4 regions of the Enterococcus malodoratus genome follow, and region 1 is predicted to be linked to each of the others. Evidence: predicted binding sites of a transcription regulator. Region 1 holds the regulator's gene; each other region holds the start of a gene.

The links. Region 1 encodes NrdR, which represses ribonucleotide reductase genes. Its sites were predicted from a motif close to ACACNATATATNGTGT; they were not measured.
Region 2: PGP85_RS02280 (deoxynucleoside kinase) is a predicted target of NrdR. The motif match lies at 2,790-2,805, and genes of this name have one in related genera.
Region 3: nrdH (glutaredoxin-like protein NrdH) is a predicted target of NrdR. The motif match lies at 3,914-3,929, and genes of this name have one in related genera.
Region 4: nrdD (anaerobic ribonucleoside-triphosphate reductase) is a predicted target of NrdR. The motif match lies at 3,858-3,873, and genes of this name have one in related genera.

The regions. Positions count from the first base shown of each region.
Region 1 is NZ_JAQDPG010000002.1:434,282-440,590, reverse strand. Features, by position in the region: gene mutM (DNA-formamidopyrimidine glycosylase) at 129-962, shown strand; gene coaE (dephospho-CoA kinase) at 965-1,564, shown strand; gene nrdR (transcriptional regulator NrdR) at 1,758-2,231, shown strand; gene PGP85_RS05440 (DnaD domain protein) at 2,243-3,556, shown strand; gene dnaI (primosomal protein DnaI) at 3,556-4,482, shown strand; gene PGP85_RS05430 (tRNA (adenine(22)-N(1))-methyltransferase) at 4,600-5,313, shown strand; gene PGP85_RS05425 (Nif3-like dinuclear metal center hexameric protein) at 5,294-6,309, shown strand, end outside.
Region 2 is NZ_JAQDPG010000001.1:461,273-467,581, reverse strand. Features, by position in the region: gene PGP85_RS02295 (PTS system mannose/fructose/sorbose family transporter subunit IID) at 1-608, shown strand, start outside; gene PGP85_RS02290 (SIS domain-containing protein) at 624-1,679, shown strand; gene PGP85_RS02285 (SIS domain-containing protein) at 1,699-2,703, shown strand; gene PGP85_RS02280 (deoxynucleoside kinase) at 2,915-3,622, shown strand; gene pnuC (nicotinamide riboside transporter PnuC) at 3,678-4,421, shown strand; gene PGP85_RS02270 (hypothetical protein) at 4,470-5,366, opposite strand; gene PGP85_RS02265 (sensor histidine kinase) at 5,596-6,309, shown strand, end outside.
Region 3 is NZ_JAQDPG010000003.1:107,802-114,110, reverse strand. Features, by position in the region: gene PGP85_RS06425 (ABC transporter permease) at 1-213, shown strand, start outside; gene nrdF (class 1b ribonucleoside-diphosphate reductase subunit beta) at 252-1,217, opposite strand; gene nrdE (class 1b ribonucleoside-diphosphate reductase subunit alpha) at 1,395-3,554, opposite strand; gene nrdH (glutaredoxin-like protein NrdH) at 3,629-3,847, opposite strand; gene PGP85_RS06405 (FeoA family protein) at 4,240-4,710, shown strand; gene feoB (ferrous iron transport protein B) at 4,711-6,309, shown strand, end outside.
Region 4 is NZ_JAQDPG010000003.1:186,250-192,558, forward strand. Features, by position in the region: gene dltA (D-alanine--poly(phosphoribitol) ligase subunit DltA) at 1-319, opposite strand, end outside; gene PGP85_RS06830 (teichoic acid D-Ala incorporation-associated protein DltX) at 365-514, opposite strand; gene PGP85_RS06835 (FtsX-like permease family protein) at 778-2,790, opposite strand; gene PGP85_RS06840 (ABC transporter ATP-binding protein) at 2,780-3,547, opposite strand; gene nrdD (anaerobic ribonucleoside-triphosphate reductase) at 3,976-6,168, shown strand; gene nrdG (anaerobic ribonucleoside-triphosphate reductase activating protein) at 6,288-6,309, shown strand, end outside.

The sequences.
Region 1 (6,309 bases):
CTGAACCGAAAAATTGGAGCAGCTTCTTCTTTTAGAAAGCAAATTATTTAGTAATTGTCGAACACAAATGAATAACCTGCGATAATAAATTTTTTTGATTGGATCAATAAGAACTAGGAGTGAATTGTATGCCAGAATTACCAGAGGTTGAAACCGTGAGAAAAGGGTTGGTTTCTTTAGTCAAAGGAAAAACAATCGCAAAAGTCGATGTGTATTGGCCGCGAATCGTTGAGTTTCCAGAGGTTGAGGTCTTTCAACAACAATTAATCGGTGAGACGATCCAGACTGTGGAGCGTCGCGGAAAATATTTGATTTTTCAATTTACTCATTATGAAATGGTTTCGCATTTGCGGATGGAAGGAAAGTATGAGTATTTTGAACAGCCAACAGCTTTAGATAAACACAGCCATGTGCGCTTCATTTTTACTGATGGTTCTGAATTGGTTTATCATGATGTACGAAAATTTGGCCGGATGGCCTTGTTAAAAAAAGGAATGGCGAAGGACTATAAAGGTTTAATGCAATTGGGACCGGAACCGACAGAGGATGACTTTGATTTAGATTTGTTCAAGGAGCAGCTTAAGAAATCTTCAACAATGATTAAACCATTACTGTTGAACCAAAAAATCGTTGCGGGTTTAGGAAACATTTATGTTGACGAAGTTCTTTGGCTGGCCAAAATTCATCCAGAACAACCAGCGAATACTTTGAGCCCGCAAACAGTCCGTCGACTTCGTGAAGCAATCATTGAGGTCATCAGTAAGGCCAAAGAAGCTGGAGGAACGACAATTCGAACCTATTTGAATGCTTTAGGCGAGGCTGGTCATTTTCAACAAGAGCTGCACGTTTATGGGCAAACAGGCACCCCTTGTTCTCGTTGCGGAACGCCGATCATCAAAATAAAGGTTGCCCAAAGAGGCACGCATCTTTGTCCGCATTGCCAAAAATTAAAGAAGGTGTAGAAATGAGCTTTGTGTTAGGTATCACTGGTGGAATTGCGAGTGGAAAATCAACGGTCGTAGATATTTTTAAAGCAGAGGGATTTTCAGTAGTCGATGCAGATATTGTCGCACGAGAAGTAGTAGAGCCAAACACGCCTGGATTAGCACAACTGGTGAAAGTATTTGGCGATGAAATTTTGCTGGCTGATGAGCGCTTAAATCGAAAAAAATTAGGTGCGCTAATTTTTCAAGATGAGAAAAAGCGTCAACTATTAAATGAAACACTTGATCCGTTTATACGCGGTGAAATAGAGAGACAGGCGAAGGAAGCGGAGCAATCCAGTGATTTAGTTGTCGTAGATATACCGCTTTTGTATGAAGGAAAATACGAAGCGATGATGAATGAGGTGGCTGTCGTCTATGTGACGCCGGAAATTCAATTAACACGTCTGATCGCACGAAATAATTTATCGGAAAATGAAGCGTTGGGGCGGATCAACAGCCAGCTTTCATTAGAAGAAAAGAAAAAAAGGGCAGACATCGTCTTTGATAATTGCGGTTCGCAAGAAACAACGCGTCAACAAGTTATGGATTGGCTAAAAGAAAATAATTTTGTTTCTTAAAGAATTCAGCGTCGTAGCATTACGACGCTTTTTTTAGCGGGCTGGTTATGGTAAACTCATGTTATATAAACAAATTAATCCGTTTATTCAAACTTTTTTTGTTTTTAAAAAATAATTCTATATAACAGAAATCATTTCTATCGTGAGCGATAGAAAAACTTAATGAATAGCTATGAAAGTGTGGGGTGAAATTATGCGTTGTCCAAGATGTAATCATAATAATTCTCGAGTAATTGATAGTCGGCAAACTGATGATGGCCGAGCGATTCGCCGTCGGAGAGAATGCGAAAGCTGTGGGTTCCGCTTTACGACTTTTGAACGTATTGAAGCAGCGCCTTTATTGGTTGTTAAGCGTAATGGTGACCGTGAAGAATTCAGTCGGGATAAAATCTTGCGTGGATTGATCCGTTCTGCAGAAAAACGCCCAGTTGCAATGGAACAAATGGAACAGATCGTGGATCACGTAGAGAATCGTGTCCGCAGTATGGGAGAAAATGAAGTTCCGACTAGTCAAGTCGGAGAGTTTGTCATGGAAGACTTGATGGAAGTCGATGAGATTGCTTATATTCGCTTTGCAAGTGTTTATCGACAATTTAAGGATATGTCTGTATTTCTAAAGGAATTACAGGAGATCGTTGACAAAGCTAAGTCAGCGGATGAAGAGTAGGGGGCTTTTTGGTGGCAGAAGAACTAAAACCCAGCACCTTTTATACGGTCTATGGTGAGCCACAACTTGATCAAAGCAAGCAAGACGCTTTGCTTTACTTATACCAGCCGATCATCGGAAGCCACGCTGCGAGTTTATATCTGACTCTGATTAGTGACGTCACACTGGAGGGGAAAAGTCCTAGTTTGATGCACACGGATCTATTAGCGGCGATTGACATTGGATTGATGCATTTAGTCAAGGCGCGAGAACACCTTGAGGGTATCGGTCTATTAGAAACTTACCAGCAGACGGACGATGAGATCGGAATGAGTTTGATCTATCAATTACGTTCACCGGTAGTTCCGGAAAAATTTTTCCAAGACCCATTGATGTCTTATTTATTAATGGATAAAGTTGGAAGAAGGCGTTATGAACGTTTAGTAGAGCGTTTTAAACCTCAACTTTTTGATAAAGGGCAAGTTAAAAATATTACGAAACGCTTTCGTGAAGTTTATCGATTGGATGATAAAGCTTTCGCTAGCCAAACGGAAGTATTGGAACAGACGCAAGCGAGTTTTTCAGATAATACCGATTTTGATTGGACCTTATTTAGTCAGCAGTTGAAACGATTCAATCTGATTCTGGGTGCTGAAGAACGGGAAAAACTTCAAACGTTTCAAACATTGTATGGAGTAAATGAGTTAGACTTGGCTGAGTTTGTTGCTAAGGCCGCGGCTGGAGAAAAGACTGGTTTGAACTTTAATTATTTGCGACAGTTGATAAATAAAGAAAAACGACCGAAAGTTTCAGCTGCACCTAAAGAACCTGTAACAGAAAAGGCTGTAGAGACAGGTAGCTTTTCGCCACAAGAATCAGAGATTATTGCTCAAAGTAAAAAAATTGCGCCGGTTACATTTCTACGGGCAATCAAACGTGAAAAGGGCGGTTTCGAGACGAATACTGAGGTTCGATTGTTAGAAGAGTTGATCGGACGCAATTTATTGCCGAAGAGTGTGATCAATATTATCATTAATTATATTTTGGTAATTCAAAATCAGGCAGTGATCAATGCTAATTATTTGAATGCGATCGCCAACGATTGGGCCCAAAAGAAGATTACTACGCCAGAAGCAGCGATCACTCATGTACGAGAAAATAATCAAAAGCTGGTTCGTAAACCGCAAGCAAGCCGCCCAGCATATCAAAAACGTGGGACGGGTCGCAAAGAGGCTCTGCCTGAGCATATCAAGCAACCGCCGAAAGAGACGAAATTAACACCTGAAAAAGAAGCTGAATTGAACCGCAAGTTAGCGGAATATTTAAATAAAGAAGGTGACGATTAATGGAAGATGTAGGAAAAGAATTGAATCGCATCATTAAAAGTCGTGGAGTCGATGGTCGTTACCGCCAAATGATGGAAGAGATTTTGGCCGACTCAGATGTTCGCCAATTTATTGAGGAACACAAAGAAAAGCTGACTCAAGAAGACATTGAGAAGTCTTTTGCTAAGTTGTACGAGTTTGTTCAAGAAAAGAAAAAATACTTGGCATCAGACCCGAGTATGATTGCACCAGGTTATGAACCGCAGTTAAGTCTAAATTTTCATTTTATTGATGTGACGTATGTTCCAACTGATGAGCTGCTACGTGTGAAACGTGAAGAAGAGGTTCGCAATAGAGTAAACTCGTTGGATATGCCAAAGGATATTCGAAAGGCTTCTATTCGAACGTTCGAAGTGACCTCTGGACGTAGTGAAGCGTTGGAAGCTTCTTTAGATTTTATCAATCAATACGAGGCGAACCCTAAAATGTTTCATAAAGCTCTGTTCTTAGTTGGGGATTTTGGGGTAGGAAAGACCTATTTACTTGGAGCCGTGGCACATGAATTGGCTGTTAAGGGATTTGAGACGACACTCTTACATTTTCCTACTTTTGCTGGTGAAATGAAACAAGCTATTTCTAATGATAAAGTGGGGCCTAAGCTGGACGGGGTAAAACGTGCGCCGATTTTGATGATCGATGATATTGGAGCGGATTCTATGAGTGCTTGGATTCGTGATGAAGTTTTAGGGGTAATCTTGCAGCATCGGATGCAGGAACAGTTACCGACATTCTTTTCTTCAAACTTCAACATGGATCAATTGGAAAAACATTTATCTGTTACCCAACGTGGTGACGAAGAACCATTGAAGGCTAAAAGAATCATGGAACGTGTCCGTTATTTAAGTAAAGAAATTTGGGTGATTGGTGAAAATCGCCGTAACGGATAAAAAAGGAAAATTTTCTTAGAAAAAGGCAAACGCCCTATTAAAAAGCGCTATCATTTAGCACTTTTTTAAGGGCGCTTTTTTTAAGGAGTGTTATAATAATTTTTAGGATGTGAAGAGATGAATGCCAAGGATTTATCAATCCGTTTGCAAAAAGCGGCGGAATTCGTACCAAAGGATGCACGGTTAGCAGATATCGGTTCTGATCATGCGTATCTGCCGGTTGCTTTAATGCTGCAAAAAGAAATAGCTTATGGTATCGCTGGTGAAGTTATATCTGGTCCTTATGAATCTGCCAAAAAGCAAGTTGCTAAAAATGGTTTAGATAACAAAATTGATGTACGTTTGGCGGATGGACTAGAAGCGGTTGAGTTAAGCGATGAAATTTCTGCGATTACCATCTGCGGAATGGGCGGGGTGTTGATCCGCGATATTTTACAGCGAGGTAAAGAAAAAAATCGTCTTTCTGGAAAAGAACGATTGATTTTACAGCCGAATGTCGGCGAAAGACAGCTTCGACAATGGTTAGTCAATGAGAACTACACGATCACTAATGAAGCGATCATTGAAGAGAACAATAAGGTGTACGAAATCATTGTTGCTGAAAAAATTCCGGTGATTCCTAGTTATTCAGCAAGGGAACTTTTTTTTGGTCCGATACTGCTTGAGGAAAGAAATCCTGTCTTTCAAGAAAAGTGGCAGCATAAACTTGTTAAGAGCGAAAGAATTCTAGCTAGTTTACACCAAAGTGATCAAGACGTTGCAGAAAAAATTCGAGAAGTTGCTCAAGAAATCGAATGGATCAAGGAGGTACTTGCAGATGCAGGGAAGTAAGTTTATCCAACGCTTTAATCAGTATTGTCCTGAGTGGTTGGCTGAAGAAGGCGATCCAGTCGGCTTGCATATCGGTACGTTGAACAAAGAAGTCGATCGAATTATGATGAGTCTAGATGTTCGACCTGCTGTCGTGGAAGAGGCGATTGAAAAGAAGATCGATTTATTGATCGTTAAGCACCCACCGATTTTTCGTCCGTTTTCTCGTCTAACTACGGATGATGTGCAGACGAAAATGTATGCTGATCTGATCAAAAATGACATTGCAGTCTATGCGGCTCATACAAACATGGATATTATTCATAATGGACTGAATGATTGGTTCTGTGAAATGTTAGAAGTGGTTGATACAAGTTACTTGATCCATACGCATACTGTGAAAATGAAAAAGTTAGCGGTCTATGTCCCACAAACGGATGCTAAAAAAATGCGTGAAGCATTGGCTAAAGCTGGTGCAGGCGAGCAAGGAAATTATCAAGCGACATCTTTTACTGTAAATGGAACTGGACGTTTCACACCGAATGAAGAAGCGAATCCAACAATTGGTTCGTCAAATGTCCCTGAGCAGGTTCAAGAAAGTAAAATCGAAGTGATTTTTCCTGAAACGAAGCAAACTGACATAGTCGCAGCAATGTTAGCTGCACATCCTTATGAGGAGCCAGCTTACGATATTTATCACCTGGATAATTTAGCAGAAAACTTCGGAATCGGTCGAGTTGGCGAGTTGAAGGAAGCGATGCCGACAGAAGACTTTATCGCAAAAGTAAAAAAGGTTCTTGCTTTAGAAGGTTTACGTGTGGTTTATCCGCACGACTCAAAGAAAAGTATTAAACGTGTAGCAATCTGCGGCGGAAGCGGAGAGAAATTTTATCGTGATGCTTTAGCAGCGAATGCGGACGTTTATATTACCGGAGATGTTTATTATCATACCGCTCATGATATGCAAGAGACGGGGATGTTAGTCATTGATCCGGGGCATTACATTGAGTCATTATG
Region 2 (6,309 bases), on a different contig from region 1:
CACCGCATATCGTGACGTTGATCTTAGGAATAAATGCGGCGATGGAGGAAGAGAACGCCAATGATGCCAATTTTGATGTCTCCACAATTGATAATATCAAGACCTCGCTGATGGGACCATTGGCTGGGATCGGCGACTCATTCTTTTGGGGCACACTGCGTTTGATCGCTACTGGTGTGGGAACGTCGCTGGCAGTGCAGGGAAATATTTTAGGCCCGATTTTATTCGTCTTGATCTTTAATATCCCACATTTATTGTTCCGTTATTTCGCTACATCTTGGGGTTATAAGCTTGGAACAGGCTTTTTAAAGAAAATCCAGGAAAATGGCATGATGGGCAGTTTGACACTTGGTGCCTCAATCATCGGGTTGATGGTCGTGGGCGGGATGACCGCATCCATGATCGATATTAATATTCCATTGAAGATCGGTACAGGTGAAAACGCAGTGACGGTTCAAAGTATTTTTGATGATATCGTACCAAGAATCCTATCCCTTGGAGCTTTTGGCGCTGTCTTTTATCTATTAAAAAAAGAAGTGAAGGCACTGACTATTTTACTAGGATTAGCTATTTTCGGCATCCTAGGTTCATGGATCGGTCTCTTTTAAGAATGGAGGATTAGTATGACAACGATGACGATGCTTGATTATATCAATCAAGAGCAGGAGACATTGACGAACATTTTGCAGATGTATGATTTTTCTAGTGATCCAAGTTTAGCCAAGATGGGCACCGTAACGGTCTTGGCGACTGGCTCCTCCTTTAATGCCTGTTTATCGGCTAAAATTGCTTTCGAAAAACTCGCTGATGTCAGCATCACGATCGAGGAGCCCTATAATTTCAAACATTATGGTCGATTGATCAAAGGAACGGATACGATTATCGGTGTCTCACAAAGCGGAAAAAGTGCGTCTACGATCGATGCTATGCAGAATCTGCATAAAAGTGAGATTCAACGGATCGTTTTAACCAGTGATTTAACGAGTCCGATTGCTCAGGTGGTCGATAAGGTAATCGATTTGAATATGGGCATTGAAACAGTCGGATTTGTTACGAAAGGATTTTCAGCGACAGTTATGCAATTGATCCTGTTGGCGATCAAAGTCGGCGTTTCGAAAAATCAGATCGATGAGCAGCGATTGGCAGAGTTGAAGCAAGAGTTACTGGAAATAATCAGCAGCATTCAAAGTGTGATCGATAAGTCCAATGTTTTTTTTGACCATCACGAAAATCTGCTGAAACTTGGCGGTCGTTTTGTGGCGTTGGGCTACGGACCAAACTGGGGTGTGGCGAAGGAATTTGAAACAAAGTTCACTGAAACGGTTCGCCGCCCAAGTCAAGGCTTTGAATTAGAAGCGTATATGCACGGGCCTTATCTGGAAGCTGATTGGGAGCATACATTATTCTTCATCGAAACGCCTAGCGTAAACCAAAGTCGATCGCAAGCATTAGCAGATTACATGGACAGTTATGTTGGAAAAATCTTAAAAGTCACGACAGAAAAAAGTTCGGATGCCGCTGTTTTAGGCTTAGATATCACTATTTCGGAGATATTCTCTCCATTATTACTGATCATTCCTTTCCAATTGATCGCCTATCGTACCGCAACGGTAAAAGGAATTGATTTGAGTAAACGAATTTTTGATGATTTTGATTCTGTATTAAAAAGTAAAATATAAAAGTTGAGGAGTTTATAACATGTTGAAATTTGATGAGCAGCAACAGATTGAGGATATTCAAGGCGCGTTGGAATTACGTCCGCAGGTAGAAAAAATCATTGATGAGGTTTGGGAAAAAGGCTACGACAATATTTTTTACTTAGGGATTGGCGGAACTTATGCTTCGGCTATGCAGGCGGTAACCTATGTCAATGGACGCAGTGATTTACCTGTCTATGTGCAGCATGCGGCGGAATACTATACGACAGGAAACCGAAGACTGACCAAAGATTCGTTGGTGATCCTTTCCTCTGTGACAGGAACAACCGAAGAAGTGGTAAAAGCAGTCAATGAAATCAAAAAGGTCGGGGCTACGTTACTTGGTTTTGTTGACACAGCGGGAACAAGCTTAGCTGAAAGCTGCGATCATGTCATCACCTATCCTGCACCGGGAACAGAGCAGATTAAATTCTTTATGGCGGCGGATCGTTTGTTGAAGAACAATGGCGACTTTCCTGATTATGCAGACTATTATGGTGAGTTGGAGCAATCTCTAGCGAAAGGGCTTGTTGAAGCAGAAAAACAAGCGGATGAGTTTGGGCGTGAGTTTGCTGAAAAACATCGCCATGATGCGATGCATTACTTTATCGGTGCCGGAAATCAATGGGGAGCCGTATACTCTTATGCAATGTGCTACTGGGAAGAGCAAAGCTGGCTGCGTTCGAAATCAATCCATGCAGCAGAATTCTTGCATGGTACATTGGAAATTGTTGATGAAACAACAGCAGTAACGCTATTCTTGGGCGAAGATGAGCAGCGTCCATTGGCGGAACGAGTGAAAAATTTGTTGCCGCGTATCTGTGGAAACTATACATTGATTGACTCAAAGGATTATCCGATCGAAGGCATCAGTGAAAAAAATCGCGGCAGAGTTTTGCCGCACTTATTAATGCATTGTGTGACTCAACGAATCGATGCTCATGTTGAAAAACTGAATTGTCATCCTTTGGACATTCGTCGTTACTATCGTCAGTTTGATTATTAATCACCGAAAACCTCTTTGCTTGAGCATTGAGGTTTTTTTAATGTACAAAAAGGCAAGAAAGCACCTTCATTATTTGTTTCTCGACAACACTATATATTGTGTTGTTTATTTACATATCACTAAAAATACACAAAATCTAGACTTTACTTCAAAAAAATTTAGGAGTACTATTATCAAGGATTTAAAAGAAATAATTAGTTATTGAGAAGGGATGGATGAAACGATGCTATTAATAGCTGGCACGATTGGTGCGGGTAAAAGCAGTTTGACAGATATGTTGTCGCAGGAAATGAACTCAAGACCATTTTATGAGAACGTGGATGATAACGAAGTACTGCCATTGTTTTACTCGAATCCAGAAAAATACACATTTCTATTACAAATATTCTTTTTAAATAAACGTTTTTTGGCGATGAAGGATGCCTTAAAACAAGCAGATAATGTGCTGGACCGTTCAATTTATGAGGACAGTCTGCTGTTTCACTTGAATGCCGATCTTGGTCGGGTAAGTCAAGATGAGGTGCTGCAATACGACAATTTACTAGATACTATGTTGAAGGAATTGGAGCACACCGCACCGAAAAAAAGACCGGATCTGCTAGTTCATATCAAGGTTTCTTTTGATGTGATGCTGGATCGGATCGAAAAACGCGGACGTGATTATGAACAAATCGCCGCGAATCCTGAGCTGTACGACTATTATCGAATGGTCAACGAGCGCTATCAGCAATGGTATGACAATTTTGATATCTGTCCGAAAATTCAGATTGACGGAGACCGTTACGATTTTGTGGCTGATCCGCAAGCAGCAGAGACAGTGATCAAACAGATCAAGGAAGAGACAAACAAATTGAATCTTCAGGAGCCTAAACACTCCAGCTATTATTCAACTGGGAATATTGAAAAAGGTATTTTTTAGTATTTCCATTTTTCAAAACAAAAAAAGAACGACCGTTTTTTAGAAGGAGCCAATCATGTTAAATTATTTCAAATTTTTACTTCACCAATTAAAAGGGTGGCCGCAACAAAATTATTATCTCTTTTTCTTCAGCTTAGGGTGCCAAATCATGACTTTAGTCAATCAACCCTTCACACTGTTGACAGTGATCACATTCATCGGAACAACTGTGGGTGTATTATGTATTCTTTCAATCAATGCTGCTAAGTCAGTGAATGGTGTGCTAGGGATTATTTCTGCAATCTGCTTTATTTATGTCGGTTATTCAGCAAAAAACTATTTAAGTATCGGTGAACAGATCGCCTATATGATCACGCTGGATATTCCGGTGCTGCTAAGCAAAGAATGGAACCACAATATGGCGTCTAAAATTCGGAAATTTACTGGAAAAACTTGGTTTACTGCCATTATCAGTACCATTGTCGTCTACTTCGTTTCTGGTTATTTGATCCAACGCTTCACGGATGATCCACGTCCTTGGGTTGATGCAATTGCCTTTTCAATCAGTTTGAGTGCAGGAATTATCAGCTTCTTACGTTACAATAATCAATATTTCTGGTGGCTGGCTTCAGGACTTGCACAAATGGTTCTTTGGTACATTTCATTCAGACACGGCGCCGCAAGTTTGGCGATGTTTGTAAATAGTTCGGTGTATCTGATCAATGATGTTCTGGCATTCACAGTTTCCCCATGGTATAACAAGAAAGAACGGGAAAGAATGCAGCAGATGGAAGAAGAGTATTACCATTTGAGTCACTAATAAAAAATGACCTTGATGACATGGAGATAGTCGTCAGGGTCATTTTTTTTATTCTAAGAGCCATTCCATTTCATCAGTAATCCATGTGCCGGGCTTTTTGATTGGATCAAAAGGAATCCAGGAACTCTTCATAAAAATCTTTTCGGATTGCCAAAAACCATTATCCTGTTGCTTCTCTTTCAAATAGTCTAAGGCTGCCTGGCATTCAGCACGATCCAACAAATCCTCTGTCTTCATAACGCCTAATGCTTCAATAATATTCGTACGATAGGGGTAAGGATAGAAAAGCGTGATTAGATCATCATATAAATACTCGTCGCTGTTTTGATGAAAAATAACGCGATGCGCCAAAATATAGTCCAATCCTTGCTGCAATTTTGTTTGTAATCCAGGATAATCGCCGTATTTAGCAGTATACTCTGAAAGAGCCTTAACCGATTTGACTAAACCATCATAGCAGGGAGAATTTCCAACACATCCGCCAAAACGATGAAAGAGATCCTTGCCATGCCAGTTTGAAGCAATATTCTTACCGAATGGAAAATAAGAAATGATCCACTGAATCCCTTTTTCCGCCCATTCTTTTTTTCCGGCGCGCAGGAAAATCAATGTGCAAATCGCATTGTGGCATGCTAAAACACCGGATTGTTTTCCCGTTAATGAAAAACCTTCAGCGTAATTTATATAGCTGTGCAGCGTTTCTAACATTGTTTGGACTTGCTCCATGCGTTCGAAATAGGGGATTTCTGATAGTTCGATTAATAAAAATTCTAGTTTGCGCAGCCCTGTAAAAGTATCTGTACGATATGGCTCGGCCAAAATTTTAGTGATGACCTCTGAATTTTCTAAAAGCTTTTGGATTTCAGATACGTCTAACACGCGCTTATCCCGCACGTATTTTTTTAAAAGCAACGCGGAATCTACGTTGGATTCATCAATTGTCACACCAGCACCTCGCAGTTTTTTTTCGTTCGAAAATGATATATGCGTTTCCAATCCTTTTAAGTGTAGCATTTTGCAGGTGGATAAAAAAGCTGATTTTATCATATCGGCCAGACGGACTGTTCTTACATTAAATAAGAAAATTATTTGATTTTTCAATGAATTCCGCTTTTTTGATTTGATAATAAGTTATTGTAAGGGTAATCAATAAACTGAATAGAAGAGGATGGTTATGAAATATTTATATCAGCAGTTATTAGCTTTCTGGTTACTTATTATTTTGACGATGGTGTTAATTGGTGTTTCTTTTACCAACATTAATAAACGTACATTGGTCAATCAAAATTATAATCAAATTCGTGGGTACCTGCAGTCCGTCGGTAATATTCTAAGTAAGCCGGAAGTAAACGAATTTGAAAGCTCGTATAATTATTTGAGCCCGGAAGAACGATTAGTAAATTCCTTGTACTATGCGGAAACGATTTTAGCGAATCAAAGTATTAATTTTGTGTTGATCGATAATCAGAAAAAGGTGATCTATCCAGACAGTATTTCTACTATTTCGGATTCTATTTTAGATGATTCAGAAAAACAGCAAATAGAACAAGGCCTCCCGGTAATGAAAACAATCAAACGCGACTTCAACGGAAAGTCGAATCAAACCTCGTATGTCCTTTCTAAAGTAGTTTTTTCAAATAACATCGATGGGATCTTGATAGCATCAAAATCAGCTCACGATCTGGAATACAGTGAGAAATTAATTTCGGATAATCTGCTGAAGGGATTTATCATTTCCTCTCTGTTTGGCGGAGCAATCAGTTTTGGGCTGGCAGCCAGACAAGTCAAGAAAATCAACGACCTAAAACGAGCAGTGAACCAAATTGCTAACGGAAATTATGAGATCGAGATAGAAGAGAAGAACAGTAAAGACGAGTTTAATGAGTTG
Region 3 (6,309 bases), on a different contig from region 1:
ATGGGTGTAGGAATAGGTAGCATCTTAGGCTACTTGGTCTACGTATACGCTGAAAGCAATGCCTTGATGCAGATCAAAGTTTATCAATACCCGTTGATCCAAGTCCTGTTAATGATACTGTTAGTGGTTATAGTTCAGCTGATTCTGACCTATGCGACTACGACGATCGTTAATAAAGAGACAGTGATCAAACGAATTCAAGCGTCAGAATAAAAAAAGAGCTGCCGGCAAATACGCCGGCAGCTTTCGTTTTATTCTAAACCAATCAAATAATCATCATCATTCATTGCTTCAACTTGACCTAAAAGATAGCCGTTACCGACTTGCGAGAAGAAGTCATGATTGCTGGTTCCGGTTGAGATTCCGTTCATGACAATTGGATTTACGTCATCCGCGGTGTCTGGGAACAATGGATCCATACCCAAATTCATCAACGCTTTGTTTGCGTTGTAACGCAAGAAAGTTTTTACTTCTTCCGTCCAACCAATTTCATCGTATAACTCTTCAGTATAACGTTCTTCATTTTCGTACAATTCATACAATAAATCGTACATCCATTCCTTCAAACGTTCTTGCTCTGCTTCCGGTTGTTCATTGAAACCACGCTGGAATTTATAACCAATGTAGGTTCCGTGAACCGATTCGTCACGGATAATTAATTTAATGATTTCCGCTACGTTGGCTAATTTGTTATTTCCTAAATAATAAAGCGGGGTATAGAAACCAGAATAGAAAAGAAATGTTTCTAAAAAGACACTGGCGATTTTCTTTTCCAAAGGAGTGCCATTTTTATAGATTTCGTTGATCCGTTCTGCTTTTTTTTGCAGATAAGGATTCGTGTTGGTCCATTCAAAAATCTCGTTGATTTCAGTTTTTGTATTTAATGTACTGAAAATAGATGAATAGCTTTTGGCATGGACAGATTCCATAAATTGGATATTGTTCAGCACGGCTTCTTCATGTGGAGTACGAACATCTTTACGTAGTTGATCCATTCCGCTTTCTGATTGAACAGTATCTAGCAATGTTAAGCCGCCGAATACATGTCCTACGACATCCTTTTCCAAAGATGATAATTTGCGCCAATCATCTAAGTCATTAGATAGCGGGATCCGCGTATCCAACCAAAATTGTTCCGTTAATTTTTCCCACGTCGATTTATCGATGACGTCTTCGATTTCATTCCAGTTAATGGCTTCGTAATAAGTTTCTGCCATGAATATTCCTCCTACTTCGCTTCAAGGTAATTATTTTTCGAAAAACGAAAAATAAATTTGATTTTCAACTGTATATCATTCTGTTAACGTACTAAAGGCACGAAAGGAACGTGATAAATTATAAATTACGCATAGCATTACCTCTCGAACAAAAGTACGAGAGGTAAAAGATAGTTCTTAAATTACGCAGCTTTCACATTGGTTAGAACCGATTTCTTCGGCGTCATCGGTGAATGTACGAACGTAGTAAATCGATTTGCAGCCTTTATAAAAGGCATAGTTGCGCAAGATATTCAAATCACGTGTTGTTTGTTTGCTTTCTTTTTTCCATTCATATAAGCCTTCAGGAATTTCAGAACGCATAAACAACGTCAAACTCATTCCTTGGTCGATATGCTGCTGCGCAGTCGCATAAACATCAATGACTTTCCGCATATCCATATCGTAAGCAGAAGTATAATAAGGCAACGTTTCATTATTCAAATAAGGCGCTGGATAATAAATCTTACCAATTTTCTTTTCTTGACGTTCTTCGATCAAACGAGTGATTGGGTGCAGGCTGGCACTTGTATCATTGATATAAGAAATCGAGCCATTCGGTGCAACAGCTAAACGATTTTGGTGATACAAGCCATCTTTTTGAACGGCTTCTTTTAGTGCTTGCCAGTCTTCAGCAGTCGGAATAAAGATATCTTTGAAGATTTCTTTGACTTTATCTGTTTTAGGTAAAAATTCGTTTGTCGTATATTTATCGAAATAAGAACCATCAGCATAAGCTGATTTTTCGAAGTTATGGAAAACAGTCTTGCGTTCTTTCGCCATCTCGTTGCTTTCCATTAATGTCCAATAGTTTAACAAAGTGAAATAGATATTAGTGAAATCAATTGATTCCTCAGAGCCGTATTCCATCAAGTGTTTTGCAAAGAAGCTGTGCAAGCCCATTGCGCCTAAACCAATCGTGTGATTCAAATTGTTTCCGTTTTGAATAGAAGGAACAACTTCGATATCGGATTCGTCTGTAACGAAAGTCAAGGCACGAACCATCGTCCGGACGGATTGACCAAAGTCAGGACTTTCCATTAAGTTGACGATGTTGGTTGAACCTAAGTTACATGAAATGTCCGTTCCCAATACATCGTATTCTTGACGACCATTGATAGTAGAGGGCGTTTGAACTTGTAAGATCTCAGAACACAGATTACTCATAACAATTTTACCATCGACAGGGTTGGCACGGTTTGCCGTATCGATATTGATGATATATGGATAGCCAGATTCTTGCTGTAATTTAGAGATTTCATTTTCTAAATCACGAGCGCGGATTTTCTTTTTACGAATATTAGGATTCGCCACTAAATTATCGTATTCTTTTGTGATATCGACGTAAGAATAAGGTACGCCATATTCACGTTCAACACCGTAAGGGCTGAATAAATACATGTCTTCATTTTTACGAGCCAACTCGTAAAATTTATCAGGAACAGTCACACCAAGTGAAAGTGTTTTTACCCGGATTTTTTCGTCGGCATTTTCTTTTTTAGCAGATAGGAACATCTCAATATCAGGATGGAAGACGTCTAAATAAACGACACCGGCCCCTTGACGTTGACCTAACTGATTAGAATAAGAGAAGCTATCTTCAAATAATTTCATGACTGGAACGACACCGCTAGCAGCACCGTCGTAGCCTTTGATTGGTGAGCCGGCCTCACGCAAGTTTGAAAGGTTGATTCCTACGCCGCCCCCAATTCTTGATAATTGCAAAGCGGAATTGATTGAGCGTCCGATACTATTCATATCATCTGTTACTTGAATCAAGAAACAGGAAACCAATTCACCGCGGCGTTTACGTCCCGCATTTAAGAAGGATGGCGTAGCTGGTTGGTAACGTTGATGAATCATTTCGTCGGCTAATGATAATGCCAGCGCTTCATCACCGTCCGCAAAATACAACGCATTGAAAGCCACACGATCTTCGTAGCTTTCTAAATATTCTGTCCCTGCATTGTTTTTCAATGCATATTGCGAATAAAATTTATAAGCCGCCATGAATGACTTGAAAGTAAAGTTTTGCTCCGCTAAGTAATTGAAGAGTTTCTCGATAAAAGCAGTCGTGTATTTGCTGATGAATGCCGCTTCTATAAAATCTTCTTCTACTAAATAGTCGATCTTTTCTTGTACAGAAGAAAATGCATGGGTATTTGGTTCCACATTTTCTTTGAAGAAGGCATCCAAAGCCTCTTTGTCTTTATTTAGTGGGATCTGTCCATTTACTGGACGGTTAATTTCATTGTTCAGCTTGAAGTAGGATACTTCACCTAGGTCTTTTAAACTCATCTCGTCACATCTTTCCATTTTTTCTATCTATAATAAAGAAGAAACTTTGCAATCGTGGATCGCAAAGTTTCGAATTACGCTAATGCTTTCAATTGATCTGGACGGAAACCGATGATGGCTTGCTGTCCGCCGAAAATAACTGGGACACTTTGGAAACCTTGATCTTTTAGAAAACCTAGTGCTTCGGGTTCATTGTCGATATTGACTTCTTCAAATGAAATTTGATTCTCAGTTAAATAACGTTTGGCCATTTTGCATTGCATGCAATTATTTTTAGAATAGACTTTTACCATAAGACTACCTCCTCTGATTTCTACAATTACTAGTATAAAAGATGTGGGAGAAAAGTCAATCGTTAAACACCATATATTGTGGTGTAGTTTTAGTGGTATACTACTCTTTGTGTTTTTTGCAAAAACGTTGAAAACGGACGACCGCAAAGAAAAATCCCTTTACAAAGTAGATAAAAAGCTCAAATGATGTTTTTTTTCGGAAAATAAGTTTTTTTAATAACGAAAAATCCGGATTTAAAACAAATAAATCAGTGATTGTCAAACAAATTGCTCGGAAAAGGCAAAAATCTTCGACCATTTATTGACTTTGCTATCAAATGAAGCTATTCTTAGTGAGAAAGATTCTCATTATTAATTAGATACAGAAGTCGAACAGTAAGGTGGAGAAAGATATGACAACTTTGGCAGATGTCTCATTGAACCATGTCGTTCAAATTGACGAAATGACTTTAGAAAATGAGTTAAAGCATCGACTGCAAGATTTGGGAATGATTGTCGGCTCAAAAGTTGCCGTCGTGAATCATTCTGGGGATAACGGAATTATTTTATTACATAATACACGGCTGGCTTTATCCCAGTCTTTATTAAAGAAAATACTTGTGAAAGACCTAACGGAAGATCAGCAGACGTGGGTTTCATTGGATCAATTAAAAGCTGGTGAACAAGGAGTCGTCGTGAACGTTCACGGAAGCGGATCAATCAAACGACGTCTTATGGACATGGGTCTAACTAAGGGAACTGAGGTCAAGGTCGTTAAGCTGGCTCCTTTAGGTGACCCAATCGAGCTTCGGGTTCGCGGCTATGAACTAAGTTTACGGAAAAGCGAATCAGAAATGGTTGTCGTATCGAAGGAGGCGGAATAGATGGCGAAGACTCATATTGCTTTAGCAGGAAATCCCAACAGTGGGAAAACGAGTACCTTCAATGTCCTAACAGGAACCAATCAATTTGTTGGAAACTGGCCTGGGGTGACCGTTGAGCGTAAAGAAGGGGTCTACAAAAAGGATTCTGAAGTAATCATCGATGATCTGCCGGGGATATACTCTCTTTCACCGTACTCACCGGAAGAAGTAGTGGCGCGGGATTATTTGCTATCAGGTACACCGGACGCCATCGTCAATATTATCGATGGAACAAACCTTGAACGCAATCTTTATTTGACGACCCAGCTGATTGAGACAGGAATTCCTGTTGTTGTTGCTGTAAATATGATGGACATCATCAAGAAAAGCGGCAAGCAAATCAATTTAGATAAATTGTCTTATGCCTTAGGGGTTCCGGTCGTTGGAATCAGTGCATTAAAAAATTGGGGTTTGGATAAAGCAGTTAATGAAGCTCTTCATCTAGTTAAAAAAGGTGTGGAGGAAATCAATTTTCCTCATTATGATAAGCGATTAGAAGCTGCACTTAGTGAAATCGAAGAAGTTCTTGGCAGTACCGCGGTTGCTAAATACAGTCGTTGGTATAGTTTGAAATTATTTGAACGAGATGAACGTGCGCAAAGTGATCTAGATTTAAGTTCGATCCAACAAAAAGAACTGCAGGAAATCATCAAGATTACAGAAAAGATCTTTGGTGAAGATGCGGAAAGTTTAGTGATCAACGAGCGTTATAATTTTATTACGGATTTAAAAACATTATGCGTAGTTGATGAGGATCAATTTAAATTATCGATTTCGGATAAAATTGACCGTATTGTCACGAATCGCTTCTTAGCGTTGCCGATCTTTGCTTTGGTAATGTGGCTGATTTATTACATCGCTATCCAAACAATCGGGGCGATGGGAACCGATTGGGTGAATGAGAATCTATTTGGTGATATCGTACCCAACTTTGTCAGCACGACGCTGCAATCTTGGAATGTGGCTGAGTGGATGCAAAACTTGATTTTAGATGGAATCATTGCCGGGGTTGGGGCTGTTTTAGGCTTCCTTCCGCAATTAATGGTCCTTTTCCTGTGTTTGGCGCTATTGGAAGACTGCGGTTATATGTCTCGAATCGCCTTCGTTATGGATCGGATTTTCCGTAAGTTTGGCTTGTCTGGTAAATCATTTATTCCGATGTTGATCGCGACAGGGTGCGGGGTGCCCGGCGTTATGGCAAGTCGGACGATCGAGAATGAAAAAGATCGACGGATGACTGCGATGCTGACGACCTTTATGCCTTGTTCGGCGAAATTGCCGATTATCGCTTTAATTGCCGGCGCCTTTTTCCCAAATAGCAGCTGGGTAGCACCGTCTGCTTACTTTATTGGAATGGGAGCCATCGTCTTATCGGGGATTGCATTAAAGAAAACAAAACTATTTTCGGGAGATCCTGCACCATTTATCATGGAACTTCCGTTGTATCATATGCCTCGAATCGGCAATACGATCCGCTATACTTACGACCATAGCAAGGCGTTTGTTAAGCGTGCAGGAACGATCATTTTTGTTTCTAGTATCGTAATCTGGTTTATTTCT
Region 4 (6,309 bases), on a different contig from region 1:
GCAAAACACTCAAAATCATCGCCGGTTTTGCCACCTCTAAGATCAATTGAATCCGATCTAACGGTGTATTCGATTCAATCGGAATATACGCATGCCCGCTTTTAGCTGCCCCGATGAAGCTGGCGATCATTTCAAATTCCAGCTCGCCGAAGACTACGATCGGTGTTTTGGCTGTCGTATTTTGGTTTAAGTACTGTGCTAAATTATCTGACCACTGACGCAGTGTTTGATAATTGAATTGTTCTGTTTCTGATTGATACGCAATGGCATCAGGCTTGTCACTGGCCCATTGATCAATTGCTGTAATGATATTTTGCATAACTAACTATCCCCCGTTCAGTACAAGAACGTACCCTTAATTTCACTAAAATTCGTTATAGATAAAATTGCCGCCTTGAATGCTCTTATAATGGTATAAGTAAATCAGAATCAAAAGAACAGCAAAGTAGAACACCGTCTTTCCAATAAAACTTAACCAATAACGAGTAGCGGGACGCTTAAAAAAATCTTTCATCTTAGTGCCCTCTCCCTTTTATTTAGTGCAATTATAGTTCGTTGTAAAAAAATTTACCATTTTATACCCTTACATATAACGTTTTCAAACGAACAGTTTTGTCACATCTAATAATCCTAACCGTGAAAAAGCCCTCAATGCTATGAGACGCAAGCGTTACAAGGTTCGACCAGCTTTTTTGCCTAATTATTCCATTCGGAAAAAATCGTCAAAAAATGTAAAAAGGAGCGGCATGGATTTTTAAACCATGCCGCTCCTCTTACCTATAATATTTTCTTCTGATACACACATGTTACCCAATAGAATAGCGCATAGACGATCAGCATCAAGCCGCAGAAGAGATAAACAAAACCATAATTGGCATTTTTTGCGATGTGAGAGAATACCGAGATTGCCAGCATACTGTGAATCAACGCTAAAATCGCTGGGATGAAGAACACCACTCGATTCTCATGATTGATTTCGCGGTAAATGGCTTTATCGGGAATTCCCATTTGCCGCAGCAACCCATATTTTTTCCGTTTCTGCTTGAATTCCGAAAGCTGCCGCAACGTAACCATACTGGCCGTCGTAATGATGAAAGTGGTCGTTACGAAGGTCACTACGAATAGGATCAAACCGAGACTGCTGCGTGTCGATCGATAATTTTCCTGATGCGACGTATATTCTGATCGATAAATCGTCGATCCATCCTTTTTAGGTCCTTCTCCTGCTGTGATCTCCCCGACGATCTGTTTATTCTTCCATGATAGATCATAATGAATCGGATAATCCCAATCCCCCTTAAGATTTTGACGAATCAGATGATTCAATTTGTTCTCATTCTGAGGGGCAACGTCAATCGCTTCGATCGTATAGGAAAGCCCAGGTGTTTCATTAAAAATTTCATCCGAAACAACGATCATTCCGGTTCCATACCGCAGGCTCATATCACCAAAGAAGTTCGGATGCGTTCTTTGCACCGTCAGCTTGCCTTGTTTTAAATAAATACTCTTGCTGTAACGGGTGTAATCATTAAAGTAGCGCTGGTACGAACTCAAAACAACGGCCGAACGAGCAGACTTTAATTGAATATCCTCCAATGTAGGATTTATCTTTTGAAAGGCACGATAATCCGAGATAGAAACCATGTCCATAATTTCCGGTTGCGAATTCGTCCCTTCACCCGAAATTTCGACATTTTGTTTTCCCGGTACTGCTTTGAAGTGAAGTGATTGCCGCTGATACGGTGCCACGCTTTGCAATTTTGGTGCAAGCTTTTCATAACTTTGCCGTGTGATCATTAATGAAGTCGGGGCAATCTCGTTTACCGAACGCATTTCCAGCGAGGCGACCGCTGCCATCCCACCTAAAAATGCTAAAGCCAACCCTAAGGCGACTGTAATGGACCCGAAGAAGCGCCATTCACTAAAAAGCCGCAGCTGCCATTCACTTCTTGATAATATACCAAGATTTTTGTTTAAGCGTTTGGGGCGGTAAGAATTGTACCAGCGTAATGTAAAGGCAAAGAACAAATAGCTGCCGATCACACATAGCACAAAAATGAGACCCATCAGCAACGCATTTCCTTGAAACAGGCCAAAATAATCACTGGCTTTGCGGGCAAGAATAATATAGGTGATCGCCATTAGCCAACCGCTCAGTAAAAATAGTGCACCAATCGAGCCAAAAACCTTCTGCCACAATGGAATCTTCATAGCCTGAATCTTACGCAGTCGAAGTTTTTTTAAATGTGAGAACTTAGAACCCGATACCAGCCATAAAATCTGAAAAGAAACTACCGCCAGAATAAACAGAATAACTAACCCGGTTGCCAGGATCGCATCTGTTGAGAAAAAGAAGTGAACCTTCAGCGGCAGATCCATTGCTTTGACAAGAATCATACTAAAGAGCTTTGACAGCAAAACACCCAAACTAATGCCTACCGCAAAAGAAAAAATCCCAATGAACAGAATCTCTAAAATAAACCACAGACAGATCTGATAGTAATTTAAGCCATATAAATGAAAGATGCTGATGTCCTTGCGGCGATTTTCAATAAAAAAGCGGTTCGTATTGACCATAAAAAACAGCAAGATCACGACCACCGCAAAACTGCCGAAGCCCAACATCCCAACCAACTGAGTATTCTTGCCGGCACTGCGGATCAGCGGCTGCTCATAGGTCATCGCTGTGAAGGAATAATAAACCATTACCGCAAAAATCAGACTGAAGAAAAAGATCAAATAGTTCGACAGTTGTTTTTTAAAGCCGCGCCAAATGATGCTAATCAGCATTGGCCTTCCCTCCTCCGCCGATCGTTGCCTGCATATCGATAACTTTTTCAAAGAAATCTTTACGAGAAGAACGCCGCACGATTTCAGAGAAGAAACGTCCGTCTTTAATAAACAAGACCCGATTACAATAACTGGCAGTGTATGGATCATGCGTTACCATCAGAATCGTCGTCTCTTCATGCAGATTGACTTCGTCCAAGTAATTCAAAAACTCCGTTGCCGCCTTCGAATCCAATGACCCCGTCGGTTCGTCCGCAAAAAGAACCTTGGGCCGGCTGATCAATGCCCGCGCAGCCGCGGTACGCTGCTGCTGTCCAATCGATATTTCTTCCGGATAGCGATCCAAAATCCGATCGATTTTTAAAATTCTCGTCAAACGAGCTACCCGTTCTGCAATCTCGTCATTTGAAAGCTTGCTGACTGCCAGCGGCAAAATAATGTTGTCCTTCACAGTCAAACTATCGACCAGATTGAAATCTTGAAAAATGAAACCCAGATTTTCTCGTCGGAAATCAGTCAGCCTATTTTCACGCATCTGAGTAATATCCGATCCGGCAATTTTTACAGACCCCATCGTGGGTAACAAGATCGTCGAAAGAATATTCATCAAAGTCGTTTTTCCGGCTCCGCTCGGCCCCATGATACCGACAAACTCGCCCTTTTCTACAGAGAAGTTCAGATCGTTCAGGACCTTCACTTTATTGTTTCGCGAACCATAACTTTTACTTAGATGCTGGACGTTGATAATTTTCTCCATGTGGTCCTCCTATCTCGGATTCAAAGATTTATTTTTGATACTCCGCACATGCTGCAAATTCCGGCAGATATTCTTAAGTGAACGCCTGCGCAAAGAATGAATTTTTCTGAGTTAAAAATTTAAAGGAAATCCTTTTTTTGTATCCAAATTTTTTTCTTTTATGGTATCATAGTTGAGTCGGATTCTTATGTGAAACGACCTTCAATAATCTTACATTTTTTTCACTTTTCTGGAAAAATATTTTTAAGTTATTTTATCTTATTTGGAAGCTTGCCCTTATCAGCTTTCTTTTATCTTTCAGTAAACCAGCACACTATATATAGTGTGTTTTTCTTTTTTGCCGAAAAATAAGTACCATATATCGTTGCAACCACATCAGAAATACTATATGATTGATAATGAACTTTAAAGGAAATGGAGTGTTTGTAATGATGGAAATCCATACTAAGGATTCGTTAATTAACGAATATCAGCCGTCGCTAAAAAATATTAAGGTCGTAAAACGTGATGGTCGTCACACAGCGTTTGATGATCAAAAAATTTATGATGCCTTGATCAAAGCAGAAACTAAAATTAAGGGATCAATCGACCCATTGGCTCATGAACGTATCCAATCAATCGTTGAACGGGTAGATGCAGAAATTTCAGAACGTTTCACCAGCGACATTAAAATTTATGAAATCCAAAACATCGTGGAGCATATCCTATTAGAACACAATGAATATGGATTGGCTGAGGAATATATCAATTACCGGACACGTCGTGATTTCCAACGCAGCAAAGCAACTGATATCAACTTTACGATTGGGAAATTGATCAATAAGGATCAAACCGTCGTTAATGAAAATGCGAATAAGGATAGTGATGTTTTTAACACACAGCGTGATTTGACCGCCGGAATCGTCGGTAAATCCATCGGGTTAAAAATGTTGCCGCCGCATGTCGCAAATGCCCATCAAAAAGGCGACATCCATTATCATGATTTGGACTACCATCCATATACACCAATGACTAACTGCTGTTTGATCGATTTCAAAGGGATGCTAAACGACGGTTTTAAAATCGGGAATGCCGAAGTAGAAAGCCCTAAATCAATTCAAACTGCGACTGCACAGATTTCTCAGATCATCGCGAATGTGGCATCAAGCCAATACGGCGGCTGTTCTGCGGATCGTACGGACGAACTATTAGCTCCTTTTGCGCGCCTAAATTACGATAAACACTTAAAGGACGCTGAAGAATGGATCGATAATCCTGAAAAACAAAAAGCTTTCGCTAAACAAAAAACACGTAAAGATATTTACGATGCGATGCAAAGTTTAGAATACGAAATCAACACATTGTTCACTTCAAATGGTCAAACACCGTTCACCTCTTTAGGTTTCGGTCTTGGCACGGATTGGTTCGAACGTGAAATCCAAAAAGCGATTTTACAAATTCGGATTGAAGGACTAGGCAGTGAAAAACGGACAGCGATCTTCCCTAAACTAATCTTTACCTTACGTCGCGGTACAAACCTAGAACCAACAGATCCAAACTACGACATCAAAGAATTAGCGTTAGAATGTGCAACTAAACGGATGTATCCGGATATTTTGAATTACGATAAATTGATTGATTTAACTGGAAGCTTCAAAGTACCAATGGGCTGTCGCTCATTCCTACAAGGCTGGAAAGATGAAAATGGCGAAGAAGTTAACGCGGGCCGTATGAACCTTGGGGTTGTTACCTTGAACTTACCGCGGATCGCTTTAGAAGCAGCCGGGAACAAAGAAAAATTCTGGTCATTGTTGGAAGAACGCCTGCAAATCGCTAAAGACGCGTTGGTTTTCCGGATCGATCGTTGTAAAGAAGCAACTCCGGCGAATGCGCCGATCCTTTATCAATACGGGGCTTTCGGCAAACGTTTGAATCGGACGGATTCAGTCAACGAACTATTCAAAAACAAACGGGCAACGATTTCTTTAGGCTATATCGGTCTTTACGAAGTGGCTAGTGCCTTTTACGGCGGCGAATGGGAGAATAACCCAGAAGCCAAAGAATTTACTATCGACATCATGAAAGACTTAAAGGAACATGCGGATACTTGGGGCAACGAATACGGCTATCACTTCAGTGTTTATTCAACACCAAGCGAAAGTTTGACTGACCGTTTCTGCCGTTTAGATACAGAACGTTTTGGGATTGTTGAAAACATTACGGACAAAGACTACTATACAAATAGTTTCCATTACGATGTTCGTAAAAACCCAACACCGTTTGAAAAATTGGACTTCGAAAAAGATTATCCTAAATATTGTTCCGGCGGTTTCATTCATTACTGCGAATACCCTGTCCTTCAACAAAATCCAAAATCATTGGAAGCTGTTTGGGATTACGGCTATGACCGCATCGGTTACTTAGGCACCAATACACCGATCGATCACTGTTATGAATGCGGCTTTGAAGGAGATTTCAAACCAACTAAACTTGGCTTTGAATGTCCGCAATGCGGCAACCACGATCCAAAAACGTGTGACGTTGTTAAACGGACTTGCGGCTACTTAGGAAATCCTCAAGCACGTCCAATGGTTCATGGTCGTCACGAAGAAATCGCTTCGCGCGTAAAACACATGAAATAAAAAAGACTTCACGAATCCGCTCAACTTTTTGTAAAGCGTGTTGGTAAAGCCAAACAGAAATACGATTGACAGGGACGGCGCTCTTTGCCGCTCCCTGTTTTACTTGAAAGGTGAAAAATATGCGTAATCCTAAACCAAAAG